4 regions of the Pseudomonas sp. IT-P253 genome follow, and region 2 is predicted to be linked to each of the others. Evidence: predicted binding sites of a transcription regulator. Region 2 holds the regulator's gene; each other region holds the start of a gene.
The links. The regulator sigma-54, encoded in region 2, starts transcription at its own class of promoters, with help from an activator protein. The targets are predictions, from matches to a motif close to ANTGGCATNNANNTTGCTNT.

Region 1 (7,538 bases), on a different contig from region 2:
AGTGGCCGAGCGCATGGACTTGAGCATTTCACCGAGGAACAGCGACTCGAACTCCTGCGCCACCTTGCGCATGTTGCCGTCACTGTTCTTGTCGCCGACCTTGAGCTGATTCAGACGATTAAGGTCCGAATAGGAACCCGAGTCGCTCGTACTGACCAGACCGCTCTTGCGCATATCCATGGTCGCCGTCCTCAGATCACGATCAGGTCGGCTTGCAATGCGCCGGCCTGCTTCAGTGCTTCGAGGATGGCCATCAAGTCACCCGGTGCCGCGCCGACCTGGTTCACCGCACGCACGATTTCGTCGAGGGTGGTGCCAGGGCCGAACTTGAACATCGGCTTGGCTTCCTGCTGGGCATTGACCCGCGAGCGCGGCACGACCGCCGTCTGACCATTGGACAGAGGGCCGGGCTGGCTGACGATCGGGTCTTCGGTGATCGTTACGGTCAGGCTGCCGTGGGTCACGGCGGCCGGGGAAACCTTGACGTTCTGGCCAATCACGATGGTGCCGGTTCGGGAGTTGATGATGACTTTCGCCACCGCCTGACCCGGATCGACTTCGAGGTTCTCAAGGATCGACAGGTAATCGACCCGCTGGCTTGGATCGAGCGGCGCGCTGACCCGAATCGAACCGCCGTCGATGGCCTGGGCAACGCCAGGGCCGAGCATGTTGTTGATCTTGTCGACGATACGCTTGGCGGTGGTGAAGTCCGAACGGTTGAGGTTCAGGGTCAGGCTGTTGCCCTGGTTGAAACCGCTCGGCACCGAGCGCTCCACCGATGCACCACCGGGAATGCGACCGGCTGACGGAACGTTGACGGTGATCTTCGAACCGTCGCGACCTTCAGCATCGAAGCCGCCGACCACCAGGTTGCCTTGGGCGACCGCATAAACGTTGCCGTCGATACCTTTGAGCGGCGTCAGCAACAAGGTGCCGCCACGCAGACTCTTGGAGTTACCGATGGACGATACGGTGATGTCGATTTGCTGACCCGGCTTGGCAAACGCCGGCAAATCGGCACTGATCGACACCGCTGCGACGTTCTTCAACTGCACGTTGCCCGAACCCGGCGGCACCTTGATGCCGAACTGCGAGAGCATGTTGTTGAAGGTTTGCAGGGTGAACGGCGTCTGCGTCGTCTGGTCACCGGTACCGTTAAGCCCGACCACCAGGCCGTAACCGATCAATTGGTTGGAACGCACGCCCGAAATACTGGCGATATCCTTCAACCGCTCGGCTTGAGCGCCGAAGGCTGCGGACATCAGGAGCGCTGCCACCATCAGGTGTTTGAAGTTCAACATGGGGCGGGTCATCTCTTATTTCCTGGGCTGCGTTGAGGCCTGAGCGCGTGCCAGGCAAGGCGCAGGCCGCCGCCAATGGTCGTTCCCTTGGCAAGGCCTGCAACGCAGCATGGCGCGCGCTCAGGCACAACCCGGAGGGCCGGGCCTGCTTTTACGCAGGGCGGCGTTACTCGTCGTTTATTTGGAACAACCAAACTGCACTCCTCGCGCCTTGCCCTGCGTAAAAGCAGACCCGGCGCAGCCCAGGAAATAAGAGATGACCCGCCCCCCACCTAGAAAGGGAACAGCGGGCTGAGGAAGAAACGGTCGAACCAGCCTGGCTGACTCGCATCGGCAAACGAACCGGTGCCCGAGTAGGTGATGCGTGCATCGGCAATGCGCGTCGACGAAACCGTGTTATCGGTGGCGATGTCGTCGGCCCGAACCAGGCCGGCAATGCGCACCAGCTCGTCACCGGTGTTGAGGGTCATCCACTTCTCGCCGCGCACGGCGATGATGCCGTTGGGCAGCACGTCGGCGACGGTCACGGTGATCGAACCGATGAGGCTGTTGCCCTGCCCGGCCTTGCTGTCGCCCTTGGTCGCGCGGTCGCCGTTGTAGCTGGCATCCAGGGTCAGGTCGCCGCTGCCAACCGGGTTATTTACGTTGGGCGTGCTGCCGAACAATGAGGTCAGGCCAATGCTGGTCTTGCTGGTCTTGTCGATCTGGGAGTTGGCATTCTTGCTGGCCTGGGTCTTCTCGTTCAGGGTGATGGTGATGATGTCACCGACCCGGAACGCCTTGCGGTCGCCATACAGGTTCTGTTCGAAACCGGCCTGGTAGATCGAGCCATTGTTCGCGGCAGCCGGCAACGGCGTCCGCGGCAACACCGGGGCGTAGTAAGGGTCATTGGGCTTGGGCGTCGTAGGGACGCAACCCGCCAGCGCGGCGACTCCACTCAGTGCCAGAACAGATACAAAGCGATTCATGACCCTACCTCACGGTGTTGCAGGCGGCCTCATGGCCACCTCTTAGACTTGATTACAGATTCTGCGTTACGAACGAGAGCATCTGGTCGGCGGTGGAGATCACCTTGGAGTTCATCTCGTAAGCGCGCTGAGTGGTGATCATGTTGACCATCTCCTCAACGGTGCTGACGTTCGAGGTTTCCAGGGTGTTCTGCAGGGTAGTACCGAAACCGGCGAGCCCTGGCGTCCCGACTTGCGGCGCACCGCTGGCTGCGGTTTCCAGGAACAGGTTGCCACCCACCGCTTGCAGGCCGGCCGGGTTGATGAAGTCGGCGGTTTGCAAGTTGCCGATCACCTGGGATGCCGGGTTGCCGGCAACCGTGATGGACACGGTGCCATCGCGACCGACCGTAAAGGTCTGGGCATCGTTGGGGATGACAATGGCCGGTTCCAGGGCGAAGCCGCTGGCGTTCACGATCTGGCCTTTGGAGTCCAGATGAAACGTACCGTCACGGGTGTAGGCCGTGGTGCCGTCCGGCTGCAGAATCTGGAAGAAACCGCGACCGTCAACGGCCATGTCGAGTGGCTGCTCAGTGGTTTGCAGGCTACCGGCGGTGAAGTTCTTCTGGGTGCCGACGATGCGCACACCAGTACCCAATTGCAAACCCGACGGCAGTTCACTGTCCTGGGTCGATTGAGCGCCTGGCTGGCGTTTGATCTGGTAGAGCAAGTCCTGGAACTCGGCACGGTCACGTTTGAAACCCGTAGTCGACACGTTTGCCAGGTTGTTGGAAATGGTCGTCAGGTTAGTGTCCTGGGCGGACAGACCTGTTTTGGCAACCCATAGAGCCGGAAGCATTCGATTCTCCTCGTGCGCCGTTTTTACGGCGCGACGTTCTGATAATTAGCTGATCTGCAAGACCCGAGCCATGGCCTGGTCATCGTCTTTGGCGGTGTTCATCATCTTGATGTGCAGTTCGAACTGCTTCGACAAGGCCAGCACCGAGGTCATTTCTTCCACGGCATTGACGTTGCTTGACTCGAGGAAACCGGAGATCAGTTTGACGCCGGAATCGGCTTGCGCCGGCTTGCCGTCCTTGGTGTGGATCGAGCCGTCCAGCCCCTTGGTCATGTTTTTGAAGTCAGGGTTGACCAGTTTGATACGGTCGACTTCGGCCATCACGCTAGGGCCTTCGCCCATCGAACGAATGCTGATGGTGCCGTCCTCGCCCACTTCGATTTGCTGCTCGGGCGGCACGGCAATCGGCCCGCCATTGCCGATCACCGGCATACCGTTGCCGGCACGCAGCACGCCCAGGGCGTCAACGTTAAGGCTGCCGGTACGCACATAGCTTTCGCCGCCGCCGGGGTTCTGCACCGCCAGCCAGCCACTGCCTTGAACGGCGACATCGAGGTCGCGACCGGTTTGCACCAAGGCGCCCGGGGAGAAGTCGGTGGCTGGACGTTCGGACATGGCAAACGCCCGCGCCGGAAAGCTGTCACCAAACACCGGCATCGAACGCGCCTGCTCCAGGTCTTTCTGGAAGCCGTTCGTGGAGATGTTCGCGAGGTTGTTGGCATGTGCCTTCTGCGCCAGTGCATTCTGGCTGGCGCCGGTCATTGCCACATAAAGGTACTTGTCCACACTCTTTCCTCTGCATGCCGGACGTTTGCCGCCCACTGCTGTACTGCTCAGCCATAAGCAATTTGCAGACCAACTTTTTTTTGGCGGTACGGGGCCCGGCAAACAAAGGACTTGCCGCGTTCAGGATGGATTTTAGGATTGTGTCAAAGACGAAAAACCGGCGGTGTTATGCCGGTGAGAGGCAACTACCAGCCTCTTGTAGTTCGTAGCAGCTGCCGAGCACCGCGAGGCTGCGTTCGGCGGCGAAGCCGTTGTGAGATCAGACACTGCGGTGTGTCAGGAAAATCCTGGATGCAGGGTTTGCGACGGCTTCGCCGCCGAACGCAGCCTCGCGGTGCTCGGCAGCTGCTACGGGGCTATGTGCTGCCGGGTTCTTTGCCGACTTCATACTCGCGCAGCTTGTTGGCGATGGTGGTATGCGAAACCCCCAACCGCTTACCCAATTGGCGACTGCTGGGGTGCTCCGAATACAAGCGCTCCAGCACCGCCTTCTCGAACCGCCCGACGATCGCATCCAGCCCGCCCTCGAGCGAAAAATCGCCAAGCGGCTGACGCACGCCGTAGTCCGGCAAACGAATATGCTCCGCCTTGACAGTCCCGCCGTCGCACAGGGAAACCGCCTGGAACAGCACGTTTTCCAGCTGCCGCACATTGCCCGGCCAGTGGTAGTGACTGAGCCGTTCCATCGCCGCCGGCGCCAGTTTCGGCAGCGGACAACCGATCTGCCGACTGGCCTGATCGAGGAAGTGCTCCACCAGCGGTGTCAAACCGTCGAGGCATTCACGCAACGGCGGAATGTGCAACGACAGCACGTTCAAGCGGTGATACAAATCCTGGCGAAACTCCCCGCGCGCGCACAACTCGGAAAGATCGACCTGCGTCGCACAGATCACTCGCACATCCAGATAAACCTCTTCATCACTGCCCACGCGACGGAAGCATCCGTCCTGCAGGAAGCGCAGCAGTTTTACCTGCAGGCGCGGGCTCATTTCCCCAACTCCATCGAGAAACAGCGTACCGCCGGCCGTCAGCTCCAGCAGCCCGAGCTTGCCCTCGGCCCGCGCCCCTTCGAAGGCGCCGGGGCCGTAGCCAAACAACTCGGTCTCGGCCATGGATTCCGGCAAGCCGGCGCAATTAAGCGCCATTAACGGCGACTGCCCGCGCGGACTGGCCAGGTGACAGGCTCGCGCCAGCAACTCTTTGCCGGTACCGGTTTCACCTTCTATCAATAGCGGCGCATCCAGCGGCGCCATACGTCGGGCTTCGCGCACCACGGCGGCCATCACTTTCGAACTTTGAAAGATACTGTCGAACCCGCGCAGTTCCTGCTTGCGCACGTTATAGATGCGCTCCCCCACCCGATCGGCGCGGTGCAGCGTCAAGACCGCGCCAGCCATGGCCTCGCTGTCGTCATGCTCCGACTGCAGCGGCGCGATATCGGCGAGAAACACGTCACCCTTGACCTTGACCCGCAACCCGTTGATCCGCGATTTATTGGCGCGCACCAACTCCGGCAGGTCGAAATCCTCGGCGTACCGCGACAGCGGAATCCCCGGCACCTCGTCCACCCGCACGCCGAGCAACTGCGCCGCCGCGCGGTTGGCCGCGACGATGGAGCCGCCCATGTCGATCGATAGCACTGGGAACTCCAATGCGCCGAGCAGGGCATTGAGCTCCATGTGCCGGCGCTCACTGGGCATAAGTCCTACGCGCTTGACGCCAAAAACTCCCGCAATGGCTTCGAACTTCGGACGCAGCGCCTGAAACTGAATGTTGATCAGGTTCGGGCAATGCAGGTAAATCGCGTTGCCATGCTCGCCCCCCACTTCGCCGCGAGCAACGTTGATCCCGTACTCCACCAGCAAGTTGAGAATGTCGCGCAGGATGCCGATGCGGTTCTGGCAGTGGACTTTGATACGCATATAAAGGCCCGAAAAAACGGTGAATGTGGTTGATGCCAGACACGGAACCTGTGGGAGCGAGCCTGCTCGCGAAAGCGGTCTGTCTGATACATCAATGCTGGATGTGCCGACGCTTTCGCGAGCAGGCTCGCTCCCACAGGGTGATTTTTCTGCTGGAGCGCTCAGATAGTCGTCAAGATTATGTGACAGGGTTGAGCCTTTTCAAACCCCGAAATCTCAATACCTACGCGACAGCCGACGAAGCGTAACGAAAACTTTACGAAAAGCGGGAATTTTTCCTACAAGTAATGAGGAACACCTGCTGCAACCTCGCGACGCTTGAGGTATTTCTAAGTCCATAGCAGGACATAACAAGAATGAAATCCCCTAGCAGGAGAGCAGCATGAAGCAGACGCAATACGTGGCTCGCGAGCCCGATGCGCAAGGTTTTATCGACTACCCCGCCGAAGAACACGCGGTGTGGAACACGCTGATCACTCGCCAACTGAAAGTGATCGAAGGGCGTGCGTGCCAGGAATACCTGGACGGTATCGAAAAACTCGGTCTGCCCCACGACCGCATTCCGCAACTCGGCGAAATCAACAAAGTCCTCGGTGAAACCACCGGTTGGCAAGTTGCCCGAGTCCCGGCACTGATTCCCTTCCAGACCTTTTTTGAATTGCTCGCCAACAAGCAGTTTCCCGTGGCGACGTTTATTCGTACCCGCGAAGAGCTGGATTACCTGCAAGAGCCGGACATTTTCCACGAGATCTTTGGCCACTGTCCGTTGCTGACCAATCCCTGGTTTGCCGAATTCACCCACACCTACGGCAAACTTGGCCTACAGGCTTCGAAGGAAGAACGCGTGTACCTGGCGCGCCTGTACTGGATGACCATCGAATTCGGCCTGGTGGATACCCCGCAAGGTCGGCGCATTTACGGTGGCGGTATCTTGTCTTCACCGAAAGAAACCGTTTATTGCTTGTCGGACGAACCAGAACACCAGGCCTTCGATCCGCTGGAATGCATGCGCACGCCTTACCGCATCGACATCCTGCAACCGCTTTACTTTGTCTTGCCGAACCTCAAGCGTCTGTTCGACCTGGCCCACGAAGACATCATGGGCATGGTCAAACAAGGTATGCAGCTGGGGTTGCACACACCCAAATTTCCGCCAAAACCAAAAGCTGCGTGATCCGCGACTTTTACGATCAAGTGAGTCTGTCCGGAACCGACGCTTTGCTTTAGCGTGGTGACTCTGACGGCCGATTTTCAATCATTCGATTTCAGGAACCCATCATGTCCACATTGAACCAAGCCCATTGCGAAGCCTGCCAGGCCGGCGCCCCTCAAGTCAGCGACGAAGAACTGCCGGTCCTGATCAAGCAGATCCCTGACTGGAACATCGAAGTTCGCGACGGCGTGATGCAGCTGGAAAAAATTTTCCTGTTCAAAAACTTCAAACACGCACTGGCGTTCACCAACGCCGTCGGTGAAATCTCCGAGGCCGAAGGTCATCACCCTGGCCTTCTGACCGAGTGGGGCAAAGTTACCGTGACCTGGTGGAGCCACTCCATCAAGGGCCTGCACCGCAACGACTTCATCATGGCCGCGCGCACTGACGAAGTGGCCAAGGATGCCGAGGGCCGCAAATAATGCATTTCGACGCCATCGGCCGGGTGCCCGGCGACCCGATCCTCGGTCTGATGGAGGCCTATGCGCAGGACCCAAACCCGCGCAAGTT
Region 2 (7,538 bases):
ATGAGCAAGGTGTCGATGGTCGGTAACGATCTGGCGCTGGACAGTGGTGTGGGGACGTGTGGCAAAGATGGGCAATCGGTGCCGGTCGGTGTCGGCCAGCCAACCCTGAAAATTGATGCGATCACCGTGGGTGGCACGGGATCATAAGGAATGGAGCTTCGGGTGAACCGCTTGGCGGCTCACCCGACTCGAGATTTAACGCAGACCGCGTTGAGTCTCGTCCAGCTCACGGATGTACTTGAAGATTTTACGGCTCGATGCCGGTGGCTTGTTGGTCGCCAGTTCGTGCTGGGCCTGACGAATCAGGGAGCGCAATTGCTGACGATCGGCCTCCGGGTAGTCGACAACGAATTTTTCCAGGACGGCATCGTCGCCTGCGATCAACCGATCGCGCCAGCGTTCCAGGCCGTGGAAACGTTCGTTGTACTGCCGAGTGGAGGCATCGAGTTGATCGAGCAGGGTCAGAATGGCGTCAGTGTCCTGATCGCGCATCAGTTTGCCGATGAACATGAGGTGCCGTTTACGCGCGATATTCGCGGTGTGCTTGGAAGCATCGGCCAGAGCCCGACGCAAAGCGTCGGTCAATGGCAGTTTTGCCAGCAAGTCAGGCTTGAGTGTTGTCAGGCGCTCGCCGAGGTCAACCAGAGCATGTAGCTCGCGTTTAACCTGGGATTTGCTTTTTTCTCCCGTATCGAGGGAGTCGTCGTAAGAATCAACCATGGTGGCCGTCCGCAAAGAAACGCCGCCATGATAACCAGTCGGGGGCCGCTTGTCCGGCCCGGTCGCTCGATGACCTTTACCGAAAGCAGAATTTGAGTGGAGAACAGCATGAGTGCAGTTGAAAGCGTCGGCCCACAAGCGTTGCCGGCACTGCAAGAACAAGTCGAGCAAATCATCGCTGAAGCCAAACGCCAGGGTGCCAGCGCCTGCGAAGTGGCGGTGTCTCTGGAGCAGGGCCTGTCGACCTCGGTGCGTCAGCGTGAAGTCGAAACCGTCGAATTCAACCGTGATCAGGGCTTTGGCATCACTTTGTATGTCGGTCAGCGCAAAGGGTCGGCCAGCACGTCGGCCAGCGGCCCGGAGGCGATTCGCGAAACCGTCGCCGCCGCGCTGGCCATCGCCAGGCACACGTCTGAAGATGAGGCTTCGGGCCTGGCAGATGCCGCATTGATGGCCAAGGATCTGCAGGATTTCGACCTGTTCCACCAATGGGACATCACCCCGGAACAAGCCATCGAGCAGGCTCTGGCGTGTGAAGCGGCGGCGTTTGCCACCGACAGCCGGATCAAGAATGCCGACGGCACCACCCTCAGTACCCACCAGGGCTGTCGCGTTTACGGCAACAGTCACGGTTTTATCGGCGGTTACGCGTCGACCCGTCACAGCCTCAGCTGCGTGATGATTGCTGAAGCCGACGGGCAGATGCAGCGCGACTACTGGTATGACGTAAACCGTCAGGGCAACTTGTTGGCCGATCCGGCGAGCATCGGCCAGCGTGCCGCGCAACGGGCGGCGAGCCGTCTGGGCGCACGTCCGGTGCCCACCTGTGAAGTGCCGGTACTGTTTTCGGCGGAACTGGCCGGCGGTTTGTTTGGCAGTTTCCTCTCGGCGATCTCTGGCGGCAGTCTGTATCGAAAATCGTCGTTCCTTGAAGGCACTCTGGGGCAGAAACTGTTTCCGGAATGGCTGACCATCGATGAGCGTCCGCACCTGATGCGCGCCATGGGCAGTTCGGCGTTCGATGGCGATGGCCTGGCGACGTACGCCAAGCCGTTCGTCGAAAAGGGTGAGTTGGTGTCCTACATCCTTGGCACCTATTCCGGTCGCAAGCTTGGCATGCCGAGCACCGCAAACGCTGGCGGCGTACACAATCTGTTTGTTACCCATGGCGATGAAGACCAAGCCGCCTTGCTGCGTCGCATGGGGCGCGGTTTGCTGGTCACCGAACTGATGGGCCAGGGCCTGAACATGGTCACCGGTGATTATTCCCGCGGCGCGGCGGGTTACTGGGTCGAGAACGGCGAAATCCAGTTTGCGGTCCAGGAAGTGACCATTGCCGGCAACATGCGCGACATGTTCAAGCAGATCATTGCGGTGGGTAATGACCTGGAATTGCGCAGCAACATTCGCACTGGTTCGGTGTTGATCGAGCGCATGACAGTGGCAGGTAGCTGACGCTTATCGCAATACAAAAAGGCGCGTCATCCAATTGGGTGACGCGCCTTTTTTTAAGATCAAAAGATCGTTACTCGCCTTCGTCGAAGAAGTTGTTGATCAACTTCACCAGAGCTTCGAGCGCTTCCTGCTCCTGCTCGCCTTCCGTGCTCAGATGGATTTTGGTGCCTTTACCGGCGGCCAGCATCATCATGGCCATGATGCTTTTCCCGTCGACCATGGAGTCAGGCGTGCGCCCGGCTCTGATCTGGCATGGGAACTGGCCCGCCACACCAACGAATTTTGCGGAAGCGCGGGCATGCAGGCCCAGTTTGTTGATGATTTCAATTTCCAGAGCAGGCATCGCGGTGTGAATCCTTTAGCTGAGGTCGCGGTGGCGAACCTGGACGTTCTTCAGGTTTTTTTGTAGCAACTGGCCCAGGCGCTCGGTCAGGTAGACGGACCGGTGATGCCCGCCGGTACAGCCAATGGCAATGGTGACATATGCGCGGTTGCTGGCGGCAAACCGTGGCAGCCACTTGAGCAGATAAGTGGAAATGTCCTGGAACATCTCTTCGACATCCGGCTGTGCAGCCAGGTAATCGGCAACCGGTTGATCAAGCCCGGACTGCTCACGCAGCTCCGGCTTCCAGTAGGGATTGGGCAGGCAACGCACGTCGAACACCAGGTCGGCGTCCACCGGCATGCCGCGCTTGAATCCGAATGACTCCACCAAAAACGCAGTACCGGGTTCTGGTTGGTTCAGCAGGCGCAGCTTGATGGTATCGCGCAGCTGATACAGGTTCAGGTTGGTGGTGTTTACCTTGAGGTCGGCAAGGTCGGCGATCGGCCCGAGCAAGTTGGTTTCGTCGTTGATCGCTTCGGCCAGTGAGCGATTGGCGCTGCTCAGTGGGTGACGACGGCGGGTTTCCGAGAACCGTTTGAGCAAGGTTTCATCGTCGGCATCCAGGTACAAGACATCACACTGGATATGCCGGGCGCGGACTTCTTCCAGCAGTTCGGGAAACCGCGTCAGATGACTTGGCAAGTTACGCGCATCGATGGATACGGCAACCAGTGGTTGTACCAGTTCAGTGTGAATCAGCGCACGTTCTGCCAACTCCGGCAGCAGGCCTGCGGGCAGGTTGTCGATGCAGTAGTAGCCGCTGTCCTCGAGAACATCGAGTGCGGTGCTTTTACCTGAGCCGGAACGGCCGCTGACGATGATCAAACGCATGATTACTGACCGTTTTGCTCGTCCAGGACAACCTGATACAAGGCTTCATTGCTCGAGGCACCGCGCAGTTTTTCGCGCACTTCCTTGCGATCGAGCATGCTGGCGATCTGGCGTAGTAGCTCCAGGTGCGCATCGGTAGCGGCTTCCGGGACCAACAAAACGAACAGCAGGTCAACCGGGGCACCGTCGATGGCGTCGAAATCGATAGGGGCATCCAGGTGCATCAAGGCACTGATGGGTGCGCCGCAACCCTTGAGGCGGCAGTGGGGAATAGCGATGCCGTTGCCAAAACCGGTAGAACCGAGTTTTTCACGGGCAATCAGAGCTTCGAAGACATCTTGCATCTCCAGACCCGGCACTTCCCGGGCGATCAGGTTGGCAATTTGCTCGAGGGCTTTCTTTTTGCTGCCGCCCGGCACGTTCACGAGTGAACGGCCGGGGGTCAGGATGCTTTCAAGTCGAATCATGGGTTGGGAGTGTTAACGACCGGTAGCGCCCTGGAGGAGGCTCTGGGTCTTTTCCTTATGCTTTTTAAGTTGGCGATCCAGCTTGTCGGTGAGTGAGTCGATCGCCGCGTACATGTCGTCATGCTCGGCGTTGGCGACTACTTCACTGCCGGGAATATGCAGCGTGGCTTCGATTTTCTGCTTCAGCTTTTCGACCGTCATCGTGACCTGCACGTTGGTGATCTTGTCGAAATGTCGCTCCAGTCGTTCAAGTTTTTCGCCGATGTAGGTGCGAAGAGGTTCGGTCACTTCCAGTTGGTGTCCACTGATGTTGACTTGCATACAGCTTCTCCTTCGTTGCCAGTGCATAAAGCGGCAGGCAGAAATGCCTGCCACTGGAACGCTGTGGCGTGGCCCTTACATCAACCGCTTGCGTTCGCTCGAAGGCGCGATCCCGAGGGATTCGCGGTACTTGGCGACGGTGCGGCGGGCCACCTGAATGCCTTGTGCCTCCAGTAAACCAGCGATCTTGCTGTCACTCAACGGCTTTTTCTGATTTTCCGCGGCAACCAGTTTTTTGATGATCGCCCGGATCGCCGTGGACGAGCATTCACCGCCTTCGGAAGTGCTGACGTGGCTGGAGAAAAAGTATTTCAGTTCATAGATGCCCCGCGGGGTATGCATGAATTTTTGCGTGGTCACCCGTGAAATCGTCGATTCGTGCATGCCCACTGCTTCGGCGATGTCATGCAGGACCAGCGGTTTCATGGCTTCGTCGCCGTACTCCAGAAAACCGCGTTGATGCTCGACGATCTGGGTGGCAACTTTCATCAGTGTTTCGTTGCGGCTCTGCAGGCTTTTGATAAACCAGCGGGCTTCTTGCAACTGATTGCGCATGAAGGTGTTGTCGGCGCTGGTGTCGGCGCGGCGCACGAAACCGGCGTATTGGGCGTTGACCCGCAAGCGTGGCACGGACTCCTGATTCAGCTCCACCAGCCAGCGCTCGTTGTCCTTGCGCACGATTACGTCGGGAACGACGTATTCGGCTTCACTGGACTCGATCTGAGAGCCTGGGCGCGGGTTGAGGCTCTGAACCAGTTCGATGACCTGGCGCAGTTCATCTTCCTTGAGCTTCATGCGACGCATCAGCTGGCTGTAGTCGCGGCTGCCGAGCAGGTCGATGTAGTCGGTGACCAGGCGCTTGGCCTCGGCCAGCCAAGGCGTCTTGGCCGGCAACTGGCGCAGTTGCAGTAGCAGGCATTCACCCAGGTTGCGGGCGCCGATGCCAGCGGGTTCGAATTGCTGGATGCGGTGCAGGACGGCTTCGATTTCGTCCAGTTCGATGTCCAGTTCCGGATCGAAGGCCTCGAGGATTTCCTCGAGCGTTTCGTCCAGGTAGCCCTGATTATTGATGCAGTCGATCAGGGTGACGCCAATCAGGCGATCGGTGTCGGACATCGGTGCCAGATTCAGTTGCCACAGCAAGTGGCTCTGCAGGCTTTCGCCGGCTGATGTGCGGGTGGTGAAATCCCACTCGTCGTCATCGTTGCTTGGCAGGCTGCTGGCGCTGGTCTGGTAAACGTCTTCCCATGCGGTATCGACGGGCAGTTCGTTGGGGATGCGCTCGTTCCAGTCACCTTCCTCGAGGTTGTCCACCGTCGGGGCGGTTTCCTGGTAGGAGGGTTCCGAAACATCGGCGTTGGGTTGCTGTTCGGCTTTGTCGGCCAAAGGGTCGGCATTATCGAAGTCGTCGCCTTCTTCCTGGCGTTCGAGCATCGGATTGGACTCCAGGGCCTCCTGGATTTCCTGTTGCAGGTCCAGGGTCGACAATTGGAGCAGGCGGATGGCCTGTTGCAGCTGCGGTGTCATCGTCAGCTGCTGGCCCATTCTCAAGACTAGCGATGGTTTCATGGCAGGGGCTTAACACCTTATTCGCCGGCGCACATGCGCCATCCACTACAGGGCGCCGGAGCGCCAAACATAAGCAAATTATATGCCCGAAACTGCAGCCTTTGCCTAGAGCGCTGTAACAATAAAAAACTATTGATTTTTTATCGAGACGAGCGCTCTGCCGACTAGCCAGACACCTCAGTGCTTACAGGCGGAACTCATGGCCCAGATACACTTCCTTGACCAGGTCGTTGGCCAGGATGGTGGCGGAGTCGCCTTCGGCGATCAGTTGACCATCGTTGACGATGTAGGCGGTTTCGCAGATATCGAGGGTTTCGCGCACGTTGTGGTCAGTGATCAGCACGCCAATGCCTTTGGCCTTGAGGTGGTAAATGATCTGCTTGATATCGCCCACCGAAATCGGGTCCACGCCGGCGAAGGGTTCATCGAGCAGGATGAATTTCGGGTTGGTGGCCAGTGCCCGGGCGATTTCCACGCGGCGGCGTTCGCCGCCCGACAGGCTCATGCCGAGGCTGTCGCGGATGTGGCTGATGTGGAATTCCTGCAGCAGGCTTTCCAGTTCCTTGCGGCGACCGGCCTTGTCGAGTTCCTTGCGGGTCTCGAGGATGGCCATGATGTTGTCTGCAACCGAGAGTTTGCGGAAGATCGACGCTTCTTGCGGAAGATAGCCGATACCCGCTTTGGCGCGACCGTGCATGGGCTGGTGGCTGACGTCCAGATCGTCGATCAGTACGCGCCCCTGATCGGCCTGTACCAAGCCAACGATCATGTAGAAACAGGTGGTCTTGCCGGCACCGTTGGGGCCCAGCAGGCCGACGATCTGACCGCTGTCGATGGACAGGCTGACGTCACGCACGACCTGGCGGCTCTTGTAGCTCTTGGCCAGATGCTGAGCTTTCAGAGTTGCCATTACGGGGCCTTTTGCTCGTCGGTTTTCTTCTTCGGCTGGATCACCATGTCAATGCGCGGACGCGCCTCGGTGACCTTGTTGCCTGTGGCGCGACCGGCGCTGGCTAGCTTCTTGACGGTGTCGTAGACGATTTTCTCGCCTTGGGTGACGTTGTTGTCCTTGTCGATAACTTTTGCCTTATCGATCAGCACGACACGGTTTTGCGAGGCGTGGTACTGGACAGTCACCCCCCAACCCTGAACAGGCTTGCTGTCGCCCTGGGTTTGCAGTTGCTCGAAGTAGGCGAGGTTGCCCACCGAAGTCACCACGTCGATATCGCCAGTGGGCGTGCGGGTGATGGTCACGGTGTTGCCGGTAACCTTCATCGAGCCCTGGGTAATGATCACGTCGCCTTTATAGGTGGCGACGCCATTCTTGTCGTCCAGTTGGGCATCATCGGCCTGAATGCGGATAGGCTGCTCTTGATCGTTCGGCAGAGCCCAGGCGCTCACGCTTCCCAGTGCTGCGCTCAGACAGAGCAAAATAGGGAGAGTTTTAACGAGCCTCATACTGTCCTCTTACGTTCGATAGCAGGTGTATCCTGCTTTCTTTCAAATACGCTTTCATTCCCTTGCCAGTCGATACACCGCCAGCGCCGTCGATTCTAACGGGTTGCTCGGTCTGCGCATATTGCTGTTGCGGGAACACGGTCATGCGGGTGCTGGTAATCAGGGTCTTGCGGTTCTTCTCGTCGAAACGCGTAATGCGCACCGAGTCAATCAGTTCGACCTGAGTGCCGTCCGGATTGACTTCGCCGCGCTCGCTCTGGACGTGCCACGGGAACTCGGTGCCACGGTACATGTTCACGTCGGGGTTGGTCAGCAACGTCACCTCGGTCGCT
Region 3 (7,538 bases), on a different contig from region 2:
ACGGGTAACGTTTACTGATAGAGGTGGTGCAACTTGAACAGCGGCCCCGTAGAAACACATAACTGATGACCGGAATGTTTTCCCAGGTGCGTATCCGGTGGCCACAGTGCGGGCACTGGGAGTGGGGCAGCACCAGGTTATAGGTCGGCTGCGGGGTTTGCGTTGGCAAACCCAGAATGTCATTGGCCTGCTGGCGCCATTCCCGTTCGAGCATTTTCGGCAGGCGCCAGATCACGACATTGAGGAAGCTGCCGATCAGCAGGCCCGCCACCAAGGCGATGACGACGAAGGCTTGTGGATAGAGGGCCAGAATTTCGTTCAAGGGCATGTCAGATCGCTGAGCCGAGTTGAAAGATGGGCAAGTACATCGCAATGACCAGGCCTCCGACAATAACACCCAGCACCACCATGATGAACGGCTCCATCAGGCTGGTGAGGTTATCGACCATATTATCGACTTCGGCCTCGTAGAAACTCGCGACCTTGTCGAGCATGTCGTCCAGTGCGCCAGACTCTTCGCCAATGGCGGTCATCTGAATCGCCATGTTCGGGAAGATGCCGGAGGCGCGCATGGAGAAATTCAGCTGCATGCCGGTGGACACGTCCTGCTTGATCCGCAGCACGGCACGCTTGAACACGATGTTACCGGTCGCTCCGGCCACCGATTCGAGGGCCTCCACCAGCGGTACGCCGGCGGCAAAGGTGGTCGACAACGTGCGGGCATACCGGGCCACGGCGGACTTGTACATCAGCGTGCCGATCAACGGCAATTTCAGCAGCCAGGTGTCCGTCCAGTCCCGAAAAGCCTGCGACGTTGTGAAGGCGTGCCGCACGCCAAAGATCCCGGCGATCAGTCCGCCGAGCAGCGCCCACCACCAGGCTTGCATGAATTGCGACAGGCCGATGACCATCACGGTGAAAGCCGGCAGTTCGGCGCCAAACCCTTTGAACACCGACTCGAACTGCGGCACCACCTTGACCAGCAGAATCGCGGTCACAATGATCGCGACGAACACCACGGCCAGAGGGTAGGTCATGGCTTTCTTGATCTTGGCCTTGAGGCTTTCGCTCTTTTCCTTGTAGGTGGCGACCCGTTCCAGCAGGGTATCCAGGGCACCGGCCTGTTCGCCGGCGTCCACCAGGTTGCAGTACAGCGCATCGAAATACCGCGGTTTTTTGCGCAGGGCGGCAGCGAAGCTGTTACCCGCCGCGACGTCCTGTTTCACCTCGTCTATCAGTTTGCGCATCGCCGGGTTATCAAAGCCTTCACCGATGATGTCGAACGACTGCAACAACGGCACGCCAGCTTTCATCATGGTCGCCATTTGCCGAGTGAACAGGGCAATGTCCTGAGCCTTGATGCGCTTGCTCTTGCTGAAAATCGAGGAAGGTTTTTTACGTACCTTGCCAGGATTTATGCCTTGCTTGCGCAGTTGCGCCTTGATCAGCGCCGGGTTTTGACCGCTCAGTTCGCCGGTCATTTTCGAGCCTTTGCGGTCCGTGCCTTCCCAGGCATAGACACTGATTTTTACTGCTTTGACCGCCATGTTCAGTCCTTGGTGACCCGGTTGATTTCTTCAAGGCTGGTAATGCCTTGCATCGCTTTGAGCAGGCCTGAAGTACGTAGGTCCTTGAAGCCGTCCTCGCGCATCTGGGTATCGATTTCCAATGAATTGCCTTCGGCCATGATCACCCGATGCAGACAGTTCATGACTTATAGCCTAGTCAAGGCGCTGAGCCAAACCTGCGGGGTTGAGGTGACAAAAAGTGTCAGATAGTGCGGATACTGGGAGTAGCAAAGGGCGCGGAGTTAGTCTCGCGCCCAGTCAGCAGGGGGGCAGGGCTTGGCATGGGCTGTGCTGCGGTTCATTCAGATCATGAGATTTCGACTCATGCATGGAGCTTGTCTATGAGTACTCAGAAAGGGTTTACGCTTATCGAACTGTTGATCGTGGTGGCGATCATCGGGATTCTGGCGACGTTTGCGTTGCCGATGTATTCCAAATATCAGGCCAGGGCCAAGGTAACGGCGGGACTGGCCGAAATATCGGCGATGAAAGTGCCATATGAAGATCTGATGAATGAGGGCACTGTGCCCACCGTCGGTACCATCGCACCCGCGGGTGGTGCTGCTGCTTCCAGCAATTGCACCTTTACCGTCACAGGAGTGGCGGCTACAGGGGTCGGCTCTATCGCGTGCAAGATCGAAAATGCGCCGAGCCCCGTACTGGGATTGGCAATTACCTTGAATCGCGATCCAGAGAAGGGTTGGTCATGCACTACAACTGTTGCGCAGGACTACGCGCCTAAAGGTTGTAAGAGCGTTTGATTTTTGGATGAATTGTCAAAAAACCGCACCTTAGTGCGGTTTTTTTATAACAAAGCGAAGCGTCAGAAAAGTCCCGACAATTCATTGCCTTAGGCCTGCGATAAAACCCGCAACTTGCATGTAGAGAATGGCGAAGTCATGCATTTTGCATGATTACGGAAATCACCTGTTTTTTTAAGTTGTTGATTTATAATAATTTAATGGTTATTTCTAAGTTGGCACAGCGTTCGCACTATCCCTGTTAACCCTGCTGACAAGACACGCAGCAGACTTTAGAGAAAAACAGGAGTTACTCGTATGAAGAAGTTCGCTATCGCTGCCGCTACTGCAACCGCGTTGACCCTGACCATGGCCAACGTAGCATTTGCACAGACTCAAACCACCCAGGGCCCGATGACATTGGCCGCAGGTGAAATGACCAAGGCCACGGAAGCTACTTCCGACACCTGGATTACCACCAAAGTAAAAAGTGACCTCGTCACCGAAAAAGGCATTCCTGGTACCGACATCAAAGTCGAAACCAACAAAGGTGTAGTATCGCTGTCGTCGACTGTCGCTATCACCGAAGCACAGAAAACCACTGCAGTGAACATCACCAAAAAAATCAAAGGCGTCAAAGCGGTCTCTGCTGACGGCCTGAAAACCGAGTAAGGCCAATGACAGGCCCCGGCATTCGTGTCGGGGCCTGTTCTATTGTCGGCTGATAAACATCTCTGTAGCAGCTGGCGAAGCCTGCGTTCGGTTCGGGCCGCGTTCGGACGAAGCAGTCGTAAATCCGGAACACATGGTCTTCCTGATGCACCGCATTGCCTGAACTCGCGGCCGCTTTGCAGCCGAACGCAGGCTTCGCCAGCTGCTACAGAGAGCGTGCCTCCCAGTGACAATTGCCTGATCTTCACTCGGCATCCAAATGCATCGGCGTCACGACCCGGCCGTCACTTTCAGCTTCGCCAAGGCTGGCGTCGATGAAGTACACGCGGTCATCGGCCAACTGACCCTTGTTCACCAGATAGTCCTTGATGCTGCTGGCGCGATCCTGGCCCAGCTGGCGTAATAGAACTTCGCTGGAACTCCAGAACTTGATCACTTCTGCGCGCATTTTCGCCGCGCGTTCTTCCTTGCCCAGATTCTTCCATTCGGCGGGCGGCTGAGTCTCCAGGCGCGTGCGGTAGATGCCTTCCAGGAGCGGGCCTTTCTCGCTTTCCGGCACTTCCAGCAGGGACGCCTGCGCGGGCACCTTGTCGCCACGATGCTGGAGCATTTTGTAGTAGTTGTACTGGTATTCGCGCTCAAGCCGTTGCTCGGCAATCAATGGACCGTCGCTGCTGGCGGCAGCAGTACCTTCAATTTCCAGGCGCAAGGCTGGCCGTTCCTTGAGCGCACTGGACAGTTTGTTCAGTGCGCCTTCAGCTTCCTTGCTCAGATCGCTTGAGCCTGGGGCGAACGACACGCTGCCCAAATCTTCCGAACCACCGCCACTGACCAGCCCGCCAATCATTTTGAAGGGCGCCGAGACGGCCTTCACGATCAGGTTGCGCAGGGTCTGCCAGATGATAGGCATGACTCTGAACTGCGGGTTGTTCAGGTCACCGGTCACTGGCAACTCGATGGAGATTTTGCCGTCGGCGTCCTTGAGCAGCGCGACCGCCAGTTTCAGCGGCAGGCTCACGGCGTCCGGACTGTCGACTTTTTCCCCCAGTTGCAGCTGCTCGATCACCACTTTGTTTTCGGCCTTGAGCTGGCCCTTGGTGATCAGGTAATGCACGTCGAGATTGAGTCGGCCCTTGCGAATGCGGTAGCCGGCGAACTTGCCGGAATAGGGGGTCAAGGTGGTCAGTTCAACGCGTTTGAAACTGGTGGCGATGTCGAGGCTGGCCAATGGGTCGAACGGGTTGACGGCGCCTTTGATGGTCACCGGCGCATAACGGTCGACTTTGCCCTTGATATCGACACTGGCCGGTTTGGCCTGACGGCTGTCGATGGTGCCGATCTGGCCATTGAGCTGCTGGATGGCGGTGGCGAAGTTCGGGGTCAGGCTGAAGTCGGCGAAATTGGCCGAACCGTCATTGATGGCAATGCCACCGATATGAATACCCAGAGGCTTGCCCTTGCTGGCGTCCGGTTTGGCGGCGTCAGTCTTGGCGCCGGAGTCTGGGGCTTGCGGGATCAGCAAGTCATCGATGTTGGTGGTGCGGTCATCGTTGATCATGACGCGTGCGTACGGCTGGAACAAGTTGACCTTGTCGATCGACAGGCTGTCGCCGTGCTGATAGTTCAGGCCTTCAAGCACCAACTGCTGCCACTTGAGGAAGTCACGGGTTTTGAGGGTGTCCAGGGTATGCAGTTGATCGATCTGGGCGCGGCCGGTGACGCTGAATGCCAGCGGCTCGGTGCTTTTCAGATCGACCGCCAGATCACTGCCAAGCATGCCGCTACGCAATTCGAGGCGAATGAAAGGGGTGATGTAGGACTGGGCAACTCGCAGGTCGATGTCCTTGGTCTGCACTTTTAACTGGGCGCTGACCGGGGCGAGATTGACTACGCCGTCTGCCGTGATCTTGCCTTGCTTGCCCAGGCCGGTATCGAGCTTGAGGTTAAAAGGGGAGCCATTGAGGCTGTCGAAATTTTGCAGGTCCAGGTTCAACGGGCCCACTTCCAGTGCGACTGCCGGTTGTGCCTTGCGGTCAGCCAGGTGCACTTGGTAATTGCGCAGCTGCACGTCTTTGAGCAGCACTTGCCAGGGCTTGCTCGGTGCGGCGGGCTCTTTCGGTGAGTCCGCCGCCGCCGGGGTTTTGGCCGGTTCGGCTTTGGCCTTGGTGGCCGACTTGGACGGTTGGCTGGCGAACAGTTTTTGCCAGTCGAGTTGCCCGTCGGCTTCGAGGGCTGCCCAGGTTTCCAGTTTGTTGCTGCGGATTTTACCGACCACTACTTGCTGCCTGGCCAGGTCCACCGTGGTGTCGCTGACTTCCAGTCGTTCGAGTTTTACCAGAGGTCGACCGTCCGGCGCCTTGATCGCGAAGGGCGCAACGGTCACGGCGACGTTACTCAGCAGCAGTTCGGTTTGCTTGTCCAGACTCATCTTGTAGTCGGTGCTGAGGCTGAGGACGCCGTCTTCGAGCTCTAATGGCAAAGCATCGCGCACGTAGGGCCAAAAGGATTTCATTTTGCCATTGCTGATCTTCACCTTACCTTCGGAGGCGATCGGGATCAGGCTGAAATTGCCGCTCCAGTCGAGCTGTCCTCCTCCCGGGCCGTTGGCCACCAGCGTCATGTTGGCGCTGTCGTCGGGCAGGGTGCTGAGATTCTTCAGTTCAAAATCGAGTTTGTCGTAGAGGAACTCAATGGGTTCGCTGGGGCGTTCATCCTTGAAATGCACTGAGCCGCCCGCCAGATTGATCCGCTCCACGCGCAGCGGGAACGGTTTGGCGTTCGGGTCGGCCGGGGTCGGCTCGCTGGCGGGTAGTTTGAACAAACCAAGCAGGTTGAGTTTGCCTTCTTTGTCAAAGAGGACTTCGGTCTTGGATTTGTCCAGTTCGATATCGGACAGGTGCAGGGCCTTGGTCCAGAGGCTGTCGATTTGCAGGTTGGCATACAGGCGTTCGAAGCCGACCTGCTCCTTGCCCGGTTCGCCGATGATCAGGCCCCACAGCGTCACTTCAAGGCTGAACGGGTTGAGTTCGATCCGCTGGATGTGGGCGGGCACCGTGGCGTAGTTGGCCAGTTGTTGGTTGACAACCCGCAAAGCGATGCCCGGCAAAATCAGAAATCCCAACAGGCTGTAGAGGGCCAGAGCAGTCAACAAGGCGCCTATAGCGCGAATCAATCCTTTGGGCATGTGCGGCTTCATCTGTCTAAATCGGAGTGCGTTGGAGTATGGCACGCGAATCCGGTTCCGAAGTGATCCTGCTTTATCGGATTTATCTGATTTTGTGGTTGTTTTTCAGAGTTGCAGGATCAGGGTTTTCAGCGGCGGCTGCTGATCCATGGACGGGAAGTCGGCACCTGGTTTCATCACGGTCCATTCACGCACCGGCCGCCCGGCTTTCTCGGCACAACGCAAAACCTGCTCGCGCCAGTCGTCCATGCTGACTTTTGCCAGGTTGTTGCAGCAGATCAGCACGCCATTGTCGGCGGTGGTCAGCAGTGCCGGTTTCAGTAAGCTCTGGTAGTCGCGCAGCAAGTCGACAGTGCCGAACGCGCTCTTGGCCCAGGCCGGAGGATCCAGCAGCACCAGGTCGTACTGACGTTGGTCCAGACGTTGATAGCTCGGCAGTTTCTGTCCGCGGCGCTGACTGATGGGCAGGCCGGCCAACTGGCGGATCGCCGGGAAGTAATCGGACTGGATGAACTGCATGGCCGGCAGCTGCGGGTTGAGCAGGCCGTTTTCGCGACCGACCGCCAGATTGCCCTCGGCGAAGTCCAGATTGCAGACCTCGCGCGCGCCACCCGCCGCTGCACTGAGGCCGACGCCGCAGGTGTAGGCAAACAGGTTCAGCACGCTTTTGTTCTGGCTGTGATCCTTGACCCAGCCGCGGGTATTGCGCAAGTCGAGGAACAGCAGCGGGTCCTGGCCAGGGTGACGACCGCGAACCCGGTAATTCAGGCCCCACTCGTGACCGATCAAGTCTTGCAGCGCGGCTTCGTCAGCGCGGTAGACGGTGTCTTCGCGGTCGATGCGTGAGTTGCCCCGGGAACGGTCGTTGTACACCAGCAGGGTGTCGAGGCTCAGATGCTGATTTATCGCCTCGTGCAATTGCAGCAGCTCATCACGCTCCAGGGACTGGTGAAAACTTTGTACCAGCAATTGCGGGCCGTAGCGGTCGATGGTCAGGCCGCCGGCGCCTTCCTGGCTGCCATGAAACAGGCGATAGCAATCGGTGCCTTGCTGATGCAGTTCGGCAAGCAGGTCCTGGCGATGTTCGAGGGCGGCGCGCAGCGCCTGATTCAAGGAAGACATGCTGGGCGCCTTGCAGGAGGTAATTTGGCGCGAGAGTTTAACAGCTTGAGCGGTGAAGAACCTGTAGGAGCGAGCGGTGCGACGATTCGACTTGCCCGCGAAGAACGATAACGCGGAGTATCAGCCAGACCGCGCGACCTTCTTCGCGGGCAAGTCGAATCGTCGCACCGCTCGCTCCTACAGGAATGATTCAGGTCAGCAAGCCCATCCGCCGCTTCGCCCGATGCACCGAGCCGTTACGCACGGCCCAGC
Region 4 (7,538 bases), on a different contig from region 2:
GTTCTGAATATTGCCATTGGTATCCACACCGTAGCCCTGCAGACGCGAGGTGCCATCGGTGTTGGTGACGTAACCGTCCTTGTCGACCCTGAAAGTACCGGCACGGGTATAGGACATCGAACCAGCGTCGTTCAGAACGAAGAAGCCCGAACCGTTGATCCCCATGTCCAACACGTTGCCGGTGTTGTTGATGCCACCCTGGGTAAACTGCTGGGAAACGTTGGCCAGGCGCACACCGTTACCAACGGTCTTGCTACCCGTACCCAATTTGCTCGCCGAGTACACGTCTTCAAATTCTGCACGGGACGACTTGAAGCCGGTGGTCGCGACGTTGGCGATGTTGTTGCCGGTCACGTCAAGTTGTTTATTGGCTGCGTAGAGACCGCTAAGGCCGATATTGAAAGACATATTCCACTCCTTTATGCCGCGTTAGCCGGCTCTACATACCAATTGTTTGAACTTTGGACAGGCCGACAGGGCCCAGACCTGCAAGATTGAGCGTCAATTCGCCGCCGGTCTGACTGAGGGTCACACTATTGACCGTCGCCGGCAGGTAGGTGGCCAGGGCTGTCGCCGTGCCACCGATCGGAGCGCTGGCATTGAAGGTATAAGTACCTGCAGGGACCACCGCACCGCTACTGTCGTTGCCATCCCACTTGAAGCTGGCACTGCCTGCTGGCTGGCTGCCCAGGTCAAGGGTTCTCACTACCTTTCCGCTTGCGTCGGTAATTGTCACCGTGCCATCGGCAATGGACGATGGCACGGTCACCGAACCGGTCAGCCCCTTCGTCGGGTCGCTGATTTGCGCGATGTTGGTTTGCGCAATCACCGAATGGCCAACCAGTGAAGACGCCTGCAAGGCCTGGGAAGAGCTGAAATTACTGGCCATAGAGCTCACGGTCGTGTTCAGCGAAGTGATCCCCTCAAGGCTGCTGAACTGCGCCAGTTGAGCCACAAATGCGCCGTTGTCCTGCGGCGAAAGCGGGTCCTGGTTCTTGAGCTGGGTCACCAGCAATTTCAGGAACGCATCCTTGCCCAGAGACTGTGAGCCCGTGGCAGCGCCGGTTGCCGCCGCCAAGCCACCCGTCGTGGTGTTGGTCTTGATCGAAGAGTTGGCCAGGATGTCGTTGAGGCTCAAACTGCTGGTGGTATCAGTAACACTCATGAAATTCGCCCCTTATCACTGACCGAGGGTCAGGACCTTCTGCATCATGGTTTTGGCGGTGTTCATCATTTCGGCGTTGGTCTGGAACGAGCGACTCGCGGAAATCATGTCAGCCATTTCTTCGACGACGTTGACGTTCGGGTAGTAGACGTAGCCCTTGGCATCGGCAGCCGGATGATTCGGCTCATAGCGCGCCTCAAGGTTGCTCTGGTCTTCGACCACGCCGAGCACCTGCACGCCTTGACCGGCAGCGTCCTGGTTCTGGAACAACGAATCGCTGCCGCCGCTCTGGCCGCCCTGGAACATGGTGGCGAACACCGGGTGACGCGCGCGGTAGGTCTGGTCGATGCTCGACGAGACGGTTTCGGCGTTGGCGATGTTCGAGGCAACGGTGTTGAGGCGAGTGGTCTGGGCACTCATGCCGCTACCGGCAATGTTGAAAACACTGGATAGAGACATGGCTTACTCTCCGCGCAGGGCTGATACCAGCCCTTTGAATTTGCTGTTGAGCAGGGTGAAGCTGGCTTGGAAGCCGACAGCGTTTTCCGCGTAGTTCGACTGTTCCAGCTGGGCGTCCACGGTGTTCTGGTCAATCGACGGTTGCATCGGCGTGCGATACAGCAGCGATTCGTCGCCATTGCCCAGGCCTTCGGCTTCGATATGACGGCTGTTGGTCATGTTCAAGGCGAAAGTGCCGTTCTTGGTTTTCTCGTTCTGCTCGGCGAGCACTTTTGAAAAGTCCAGATCCCGAGCCTTGTAGTTCGGGGTGTCGGCGTTGGCAATGTTGTTGGCCAGGACTTCGGCACGCTGAGAGCGGAAGCCCAGGGCTTGTTCGTGGATACCGAGCGCTTTGTCGAAGCTGATGCTCATGTCGGGAAACCTTCGGGTGACCTGATTTTTCGTACGATGAACTTAGCAAGCGTCGTGCCAATTAAAAAAAGCCCGTAATCCGGGGCTTTGCGGGCAGGGGCAACGTGGCAATGCCAGAAAAGCGGCAAACGGCTTCCGCTGGCTGCCGCTTTTCTGCCGCTTATCCCAGCCGAGCCCCCCCCCTTATGACCCTGTGGGAGCGAGCTTGCTCGCGATGGCGTCGTGTCCGTCAACATCTTCGTCGCCTGTCACTCCGCTATCGCGAGCAAGCTCGCTCCCACAGGGGATGGAGGTGGTGCCAGGAATTTCTACAGGCAAAAAAAACGGGAGCCCCTGAGGACTCCCGTTTTTTTGTGTGCCGCGGACGAATCACTTCGCCTGGTAAATAATCCCCGGGCTGCACTGGACCATCTGGTAATGATCCGGCAAACCGTTCAGCGCTTCGGAAGCGCCGAGGAACAGATAACCGCCGGGCTTCAACGTGCTGTGGATGCGCAACAGGATGTCCTTCTTCACCTCGGCAGAGAAGTAGATCAACACGTTGCGGCAGAACACGATGTCAAATTTGCCGAGGCTCGCGTAGCTGTCCAGCAGGTTGAACGAACGAAACTCCACCCGGCTTTTGATCGGCGCCTTGATTGCCCAACGCCCCGGCCCTTTCGGGTCGAAATAACGTTGAAGACGCTCGGGCGACAGGCCACGGCCGATCGCCAGGCTGTCGTACTCACCCGTCTTGCAGTTGGTCAGCATGGTGCCGGACAGGTCAGTGGCAACGATCTGCACCCCCATCTTCAATTGCCCCATGTTGACCCGTTCGAACTCATCGATGGACATCGACAGCGAATACGGTTCCTGACCGGACGAGCACGCCGCCGACCAAATGCGCAGACGCTGGCCGGGAGCGGCTTTGATCGCTTCGGGCAATACCTTGTTCTTCAAGACCTCAAACGGATAGGTGTCACGAAACCACAGGGTTTCGTTGGTGGTCATGGCATCCACCACCATCTCGCGCAAACCACTGCGCGGCTGGGTCTGAATGCGCTGGACCAGCTCACCCAGGGACTTGATGCCCTGCTGTTCCATCAGTTTGTTGAGACGGCTCGAGACCAGGTACTGCTTATTTTCACCGAGCAAAATGCCACAGGCTTTTTCCAGGAATACCCGGAACTGTTCGAAATCCAAATTACCCGTAGACAATGATGCCGCCTCTTAAATCGTTTTGATCACCAGGGGCAGAAGGCCCCTAGCTGATGTCTGCTGCTTTGATCCGGTCGACTACCCGGGATGCCAGGTCATCAGGACGGAATTTGGCAAGGAAGTCATCGGCACCGACTTTCTTGACCATCGCCTGATTGAATACGCCCGACAATGAAGTATGCAGGATGATATGAAGCTTTTGCATGCGAGGGTCGTTGCGGATCTCGGCCGTCAGGGTATATCCGTCCATCTCCGGCATCTCGATGTCGGAAATCATCATCAGAAACTCTTCTTCCGGCTTCTTGCCCTCCTCAACCAGTTTGCGCAGGTAATCCAGCGCTTGCTTGCCGTCGTTCAACGCCACCACTTCGACACCGACCGACTGCAGACAACGGGAGACTTGCTTGCGCGCCACCGACGAGTCATCGACCGTCAGAACTTTCAAGGACAGCGCCTTGTGCTGGGTTTCGACATCCACCACGCCGACCGAAATCGCTTCCGGTGTCGGCGCCACTTCCGCCAGCACTTTCTCGACGTCGATGATTTCGACCAACTGATTGTCAACCCGAGTCACAGCCGTGAGGTAATGATCGCGCCCCGTGCCCTTGGGTGGTGGATGAATCTCCTCCCAGTTCATGTTGACGATACGTTCCACCGACCGCACCAGGAAACCCTGGGTCTTGGTGTTGTATTCCGTGATGATCACGAAGGGATTGCTTTGGTCTTTCAGCGCGCCGGACCCGGTGGCCATCGCCAGATCAAGGATCGGAATGGTCGCCCCCCGAATATTCGCCACACCGCACACGACAGGACTGGACTTGGGCATCAGGGTCAGCTTGGGGCATTGCAGCACCTCCCGAACCTTGAACACGTTGATCCCATAAAGCTGCTGGCCGTCGAGACGGAACAACAACAGCTCAAGGCGATTCTGCCCCACCAATTGCGTGCGCTGGTTTACCGCATCCATTACACCAGCCATGCACAGACTCCTACACCAACGCTTAAGTGTGTTGCGACGCACCTTCATCACTAAACGGCACGGCGCTTGCTTTTTAACTCTTATGAACACAGAACCGACATTTTCCCGACGCCTGACATCAACATTCCGCAAATTACTTTGCGCGATGTCGGCCGCTTGCCTGTTCAACGCTGGCAGTCCTGCCCTTGCTGACGCAGTTACCTTGCCTGACATGCTTATCGGCGTCACTCAGGGCTTTCTTGAATTCACCGTAGAGGACTATCTGGCGACCAGTCAAACGCAAGGTCGTTATGAAATCGAGGTCAACCAACTCGACCCGCGAATGCACATGCCCATGTGTGACAAGGAATTGACAGCCTCTCTCGAGAGTCCGGCCAAGCCGCTGGGACGGGTGACGGTCAAGGTTCGCTGCGAGGGTGCGTCCCCCTGGACCGTCTTCGTGCCCGCTCAAGTACGCCTGTTTCGCGACATTGTGACCACCACCCGCCCCCTGCGCCGCGCCGGCATTATCGAGCCTCAAGACGTAACCCTGCGTGAGCGCGACATCAGCCTGATCAACCAGGGCTACCTGACGTCAGTCGACGAAGCGATCGGGCAAAAACTGACCCGACCAATGGTCGCCGACCAGGTCATTACCCTGGTGCACCTGGAACAGGCGGATGTGATTACCAAGGGTGATCAGGTGGTGATTACTGCCCGCAGTGGTACGCTCAGTGTACGCATGCCGGGCGAGGCGTTGTCCAACGGCGGCTTGCGCGAACAGATCCGGGTAAAAAACCTCAACTCCGAGCGGGTCATCAAGGCGCAAGTCACCGCGCCTGGCCAAGTGGAAGTGGCTATGTAGGGCACTCTGTTTGTGAAGTTATGGCGTGACGCCCGACTGTTCCCTAAACTGTGCCTCATGCAAGGCAAGCGCTGACGCGCGCAAGCTCATTGATAAAGTGAGCCTAAAGTTTTTCCGGGTATGGCCGAAAACATGGCAAGCGTCCAAATACCCAGAGGTTTTTTTATCATGGTCATCGATTTCAGCCGGTTGAACAGCTCCTCGCCACTTACCGGTGGTACACGTACCAGCGCCGCGAAGGAAACTGCCGAAGCCGGCAAATCCGCGCCGCTGAATACCCCGGCCGAACAGGCCAGTACCGTCAAAAGCGGGGAATCGGTACATTTCAGCGATGAGGCTCAACAGTTGCAGAAGGTCACTGACAAGCTGCGCGATCAGCCTGCCGTCGACAAGGCCCGCGTGGCCGAGTTGAAAGCAGCGATTGCAGATGGCAGCTACAAAGTCGACAGCAACCGTGTGGCCAGCAAACTGCTCAACTTCGAAGCCCAGCGCTAGGCCAAGGCCGGCGCCAGGCTTTTGGACGCTTAAACCCCAAGGCCCGCCATGCACGACACTAATTTACTGCAACTGATCACCGACGACTTTGCTCCATTGCAACAATTGATGGAGTTATTGCAGACCGAGTCCCTCGCGCTGCATGGTCGGGAGATGCAACTGCTTGAAGAAATTCTGGCGCAGAAACAGGCATTGATCATCTTGCTTGAACAGCATGGCCGCAAGCGCAGTGAAATTCTCGCCAGCCTTAATTTGCCCACCAACCGCGATGGATTGGAGCAACTCGCCAGCCAATCGAGCATCGGTGACCAGCTACTGGAACAGAGTGACGCGCTGATGCAGATGTTGGCCCAATGCCAAGCCATCAACGTTAATAATGGCCAGTCGATCCAGGTGCAGCAGGCCTCCACCGCCAATCAGCTGAAAATCCTCACGGGTGGCGAACCACCAGCGCTTTACGATGCCCGTGGATCAACCTCCAAGCTGGCAATGCCACGCCCGCTCAGTCAGGCTTGAGCCTGTCGATGAGCTTGCCCTATCAAGACGCGCCACATGCTGGCAATATTATGGCCAGCCGCAGTCATATTTTGTCTGGAGATTGATGAACCGTGTCCAATGCCTTAACCGCGGAAGATGCTCCGCAGCCACCCAAGGTGCTCTCGACGCCAATGGAGATCGCTGGCAACTTGCGGCAGCTGCAAGAAAGCCATGACCCGCTGATTATCACGTTCCACGAGCGCAACCAGCGCTTCCAGACCTATCTGGTGGACGTCGACCGTGAAAAAAAAATGATTGCCCTGGATGAGATGGTGCCCCGCGATGGCGAGCGCTATCTGCTGGCCGGCGAACCGTTTCGGATTGAAGGGTTTCACGAAGGTGTGCGCATTGCCTGGGAAAGCAACGGGCCACTGACCATCGACGAATCAGATAATGACCGCTGCTATCGTGGCCCTCTGCCCAACGAGGTTGTCTACCATCAGCGCCGCAATGCCTTCCGGGCTGCGTTGAAGCTGGCACAACTGGTGGATGTCGAGCTCGCGGGTGAAAAACTCAAAACGTCAACCAGCGGCAAGTTGTTGGACATTTCCGCCACCGGTTGCAAGTTGCGCTTCGAAGGCGACATCACTGGCAGCCTGCAACTGGGCCAGGTCTATGATCGCTTCATGGCTGCCCTGCCCTTTGGCAAAATGACCGCGCCAGTTGAACTGCGTTACCTGCACTTCGAAGAAAGAATCTCCACCACGTTTGCCGGCGTACGCTTTCACAACATGAGCGGGCTGGTACAGCGTCAGGTCGAGCGTTTCGTCTATCAGCTTCAGCGCGAAGCGCGGCGCTTCGACAAAGACGACATGTAACACGAGCCATCAATAAAAAAACGGGCAGCCCCTTGCGGTGACTGCCCGTTTTTTATGCCTTGGCTTTATGGCCTGGCTTCGGTAAAGCTTTGCTCGCGCCCTGTGTCAGGGTCTTCGGGAGACGGGCCGGTTTCGGTTTCGGTGTCGATTTCGGGCTCCGGCTTTGGCTCTGGGTTGATCGGGCTCTGCATCTGATCCTGCACCACCTGCTCGTCGACACGCGGGTCAAGGCAAGCCACCAGTGGTGAACTCGACATACTGTCCGGCATCGCCACGTGATGCAGCGGCGCATCGTCGACCTGATGCAGATTGGTGACCGCTTTCGGACGGATCCGCCACACCAGCACCACCGCGAAGAAGCTGAAGAAGGCATAAAGCATATGGCTGCCGAACAGCTTCATCAGCACCCCGGCCACCAACGGCCCGATACTGGCGCCGACACCATAGGTCACCAGTAACATCGCCGTGAGGGACACGCGACGATCGCCTTCGACGTGATCATTGGAGAAGGCCACCGCCAGCGGATACAGGCAGAACATGACCAGTGAACAAACGAACCCGGCGATGAACAATATTTCCAGTGGCACCTGTTGCATGATTGCCAGCGGCAACGCAGCCACGGCCAGGACCATC

Region 1: ACM6IR_RS01950 (flagellar basal body rod protein FlgF) is a predicted target of sigma-54. The motif match lies at 3,948-3,967, and genes of this name have one in related genera.
Region 3: ACM6IR_RS10195 (pilin) is a predicted target of sigma-54. The motif match lies at 1,844-1,863, and genes of this name have one in related genera.
Region 4: flgB (flagellar basal body rod protein FlgB) is a predicted target of sigma-54. The motif match lies at 2,078-2,097, and genes of this name have one in related genera.

Annotation. Positions count from the first base shown of each region.
Region 1 is NZ_CATKPT010000003.1:126,744-134,281, forward strand. It holds gene flgJ (flagellar assembly peptidoglycan hydrolase FlgJ) at 1-180, opposite strand, end outside; gene ACM6IR_RS01935 (flagellar basal body P-ring protein FlgI) at 192-1,301, opposite strand; gene flgH (flagellar basal body L-ring protein FlgH) at 1,574-2,269, opposite strand; gene flgG (flagellar basal-body rod protein FlgG) at 2,322-3,107, opposite strand; gene ACM6IR_RS01950 (flagellar basal body rod protein FlgF) at 3,153-3,893, opposite strand; gene ACM6IR_RS01955 (sigma-54-dependent transcriptional regulator) at 4,250-5,815, opposite strand; gene phhA (phenylalanine 4-monooxygenase) at 6,198-6,989, shown strand; gene ACM6IR_RS01965 (4a-hydroxytetrahydrobiopterin dehydratase) at 7,094-7,450, shown strand; gene ACM6IR_RS01970 (amino acid aminotransferase) at 7,450-7,538, shown strand, end outside.
Region 2 is NZ_CATKPT010000032.1:42,147-49,684, reverse strand. It holds gene tldD (metalloprotease TldD) at 1-147, shown strand, start outside; gene yjgA (ribosome biogenesis factor YjgA) at 196-720, opposite strand; gene pmbA (metalloprotease PmbA) at 829-2,175, shown strand; gene ACM6IR_RS17290 (HPr family phosphocarrier protein) at 2,246-2,518, opposite strand; gene rapZ (RNase adapter RapZ) at 2,534-3,391, opposite strand; gene ptsN (PTS IIA-like nitrogen regulatory protein PtsN) at 3,394-3,858, opposite strand; gene hpf (ribosome hibernation-promoting factor, HPF/YfiA family) at 3,871-4,179, opposite strand; gene ACM6IR_RS17270 (RNA polymerase factor sigma-54) at 4,255-5,748, opposite strand; gene lptB (LPS export ABC transporter ATP-binding protein) at 5,933-6,658, opposite strand; gene lptA (lipopolysaccharide transport periplasmic protein LptA) at 6,658-7,206, opposite strand; gene lptC (LPS export ABC transporter periplasmic protein LptC) at 7,193-7,538, opposite strand, start outside.
Region 3 is NZ_CATKPT010000015.1:35,101-42,638, reverse strand. It holds gene ACM6IR_RS10210 (prepilin peptidase) at 1-328, opposite strand, end outside; gene ACM6IR_RS10205 (type II secretion system F family protein) at 330-1,547, opposite strand; partial or broken gene ACM6IR_RS10200 (hypothetical protein) at 1,550-1,702, opposite strand; gene ACM6IR_RS10195 (pilin) at 1,910-2,329, shown strand; gene ACM6IR_RS10190 (BON domain-containing protein) at 2,627-2,980, shown strand; gene ACM6IR_RS10185 (DUF748 domain-containing protein) at 3,225-6,176, opposite strand; gene ACM6IR_RS10180 (class I SAM-dependent rRNA methyltransferase) at 6,270-7,286, opposite strand; gene ACM6IR_RS10175 (oxygenase MpaB family protein) at 7,477-7,538, opposite strand, start outside.
Region 4 is NZ_CATKPT010000010.1:92,791-100,328, forward strand. It holds gene flgE (flagellar hook protein FlgE) at 1-408, opposite strand, end outside; gene flgD (flagellar hook assembly protein FlgD) at 440-1,165, opposite strand; gene flgC (flagellar basal body rod protein FlgC) at 1,181-1,624, opposite strand; gene flgB (flagellar basal body rod protein FlgB) at 1,628-2,035, opposite strand; gene cheR (protein-glutamate O-methyltransferase CheR) at 2,405-3,232, opposite strand; gene ACM6IR_RS05775 (chemotaxis protein CheV) at 3,279-4,211, opposite strand; gene flgA (flagellar basal body P-ring formation chaperone FlgA) at 4,294-5,055, shown strand; gene flgM (flagellar biosynthesis anti-sigma factor FlgM) at 5,224-5,550, shown strand; gene ACM6IR_RS05790 (flagella synthesis protein FlgN) at 5,599-6,066, shown strand; gene ACM6IR_RS05795 (flagellar brake protein) at 6,159-6,905, shown strand; gene ACM6IR_RS05800 (MFS transporter) at 6,971-7,538, opposite strand, start outside.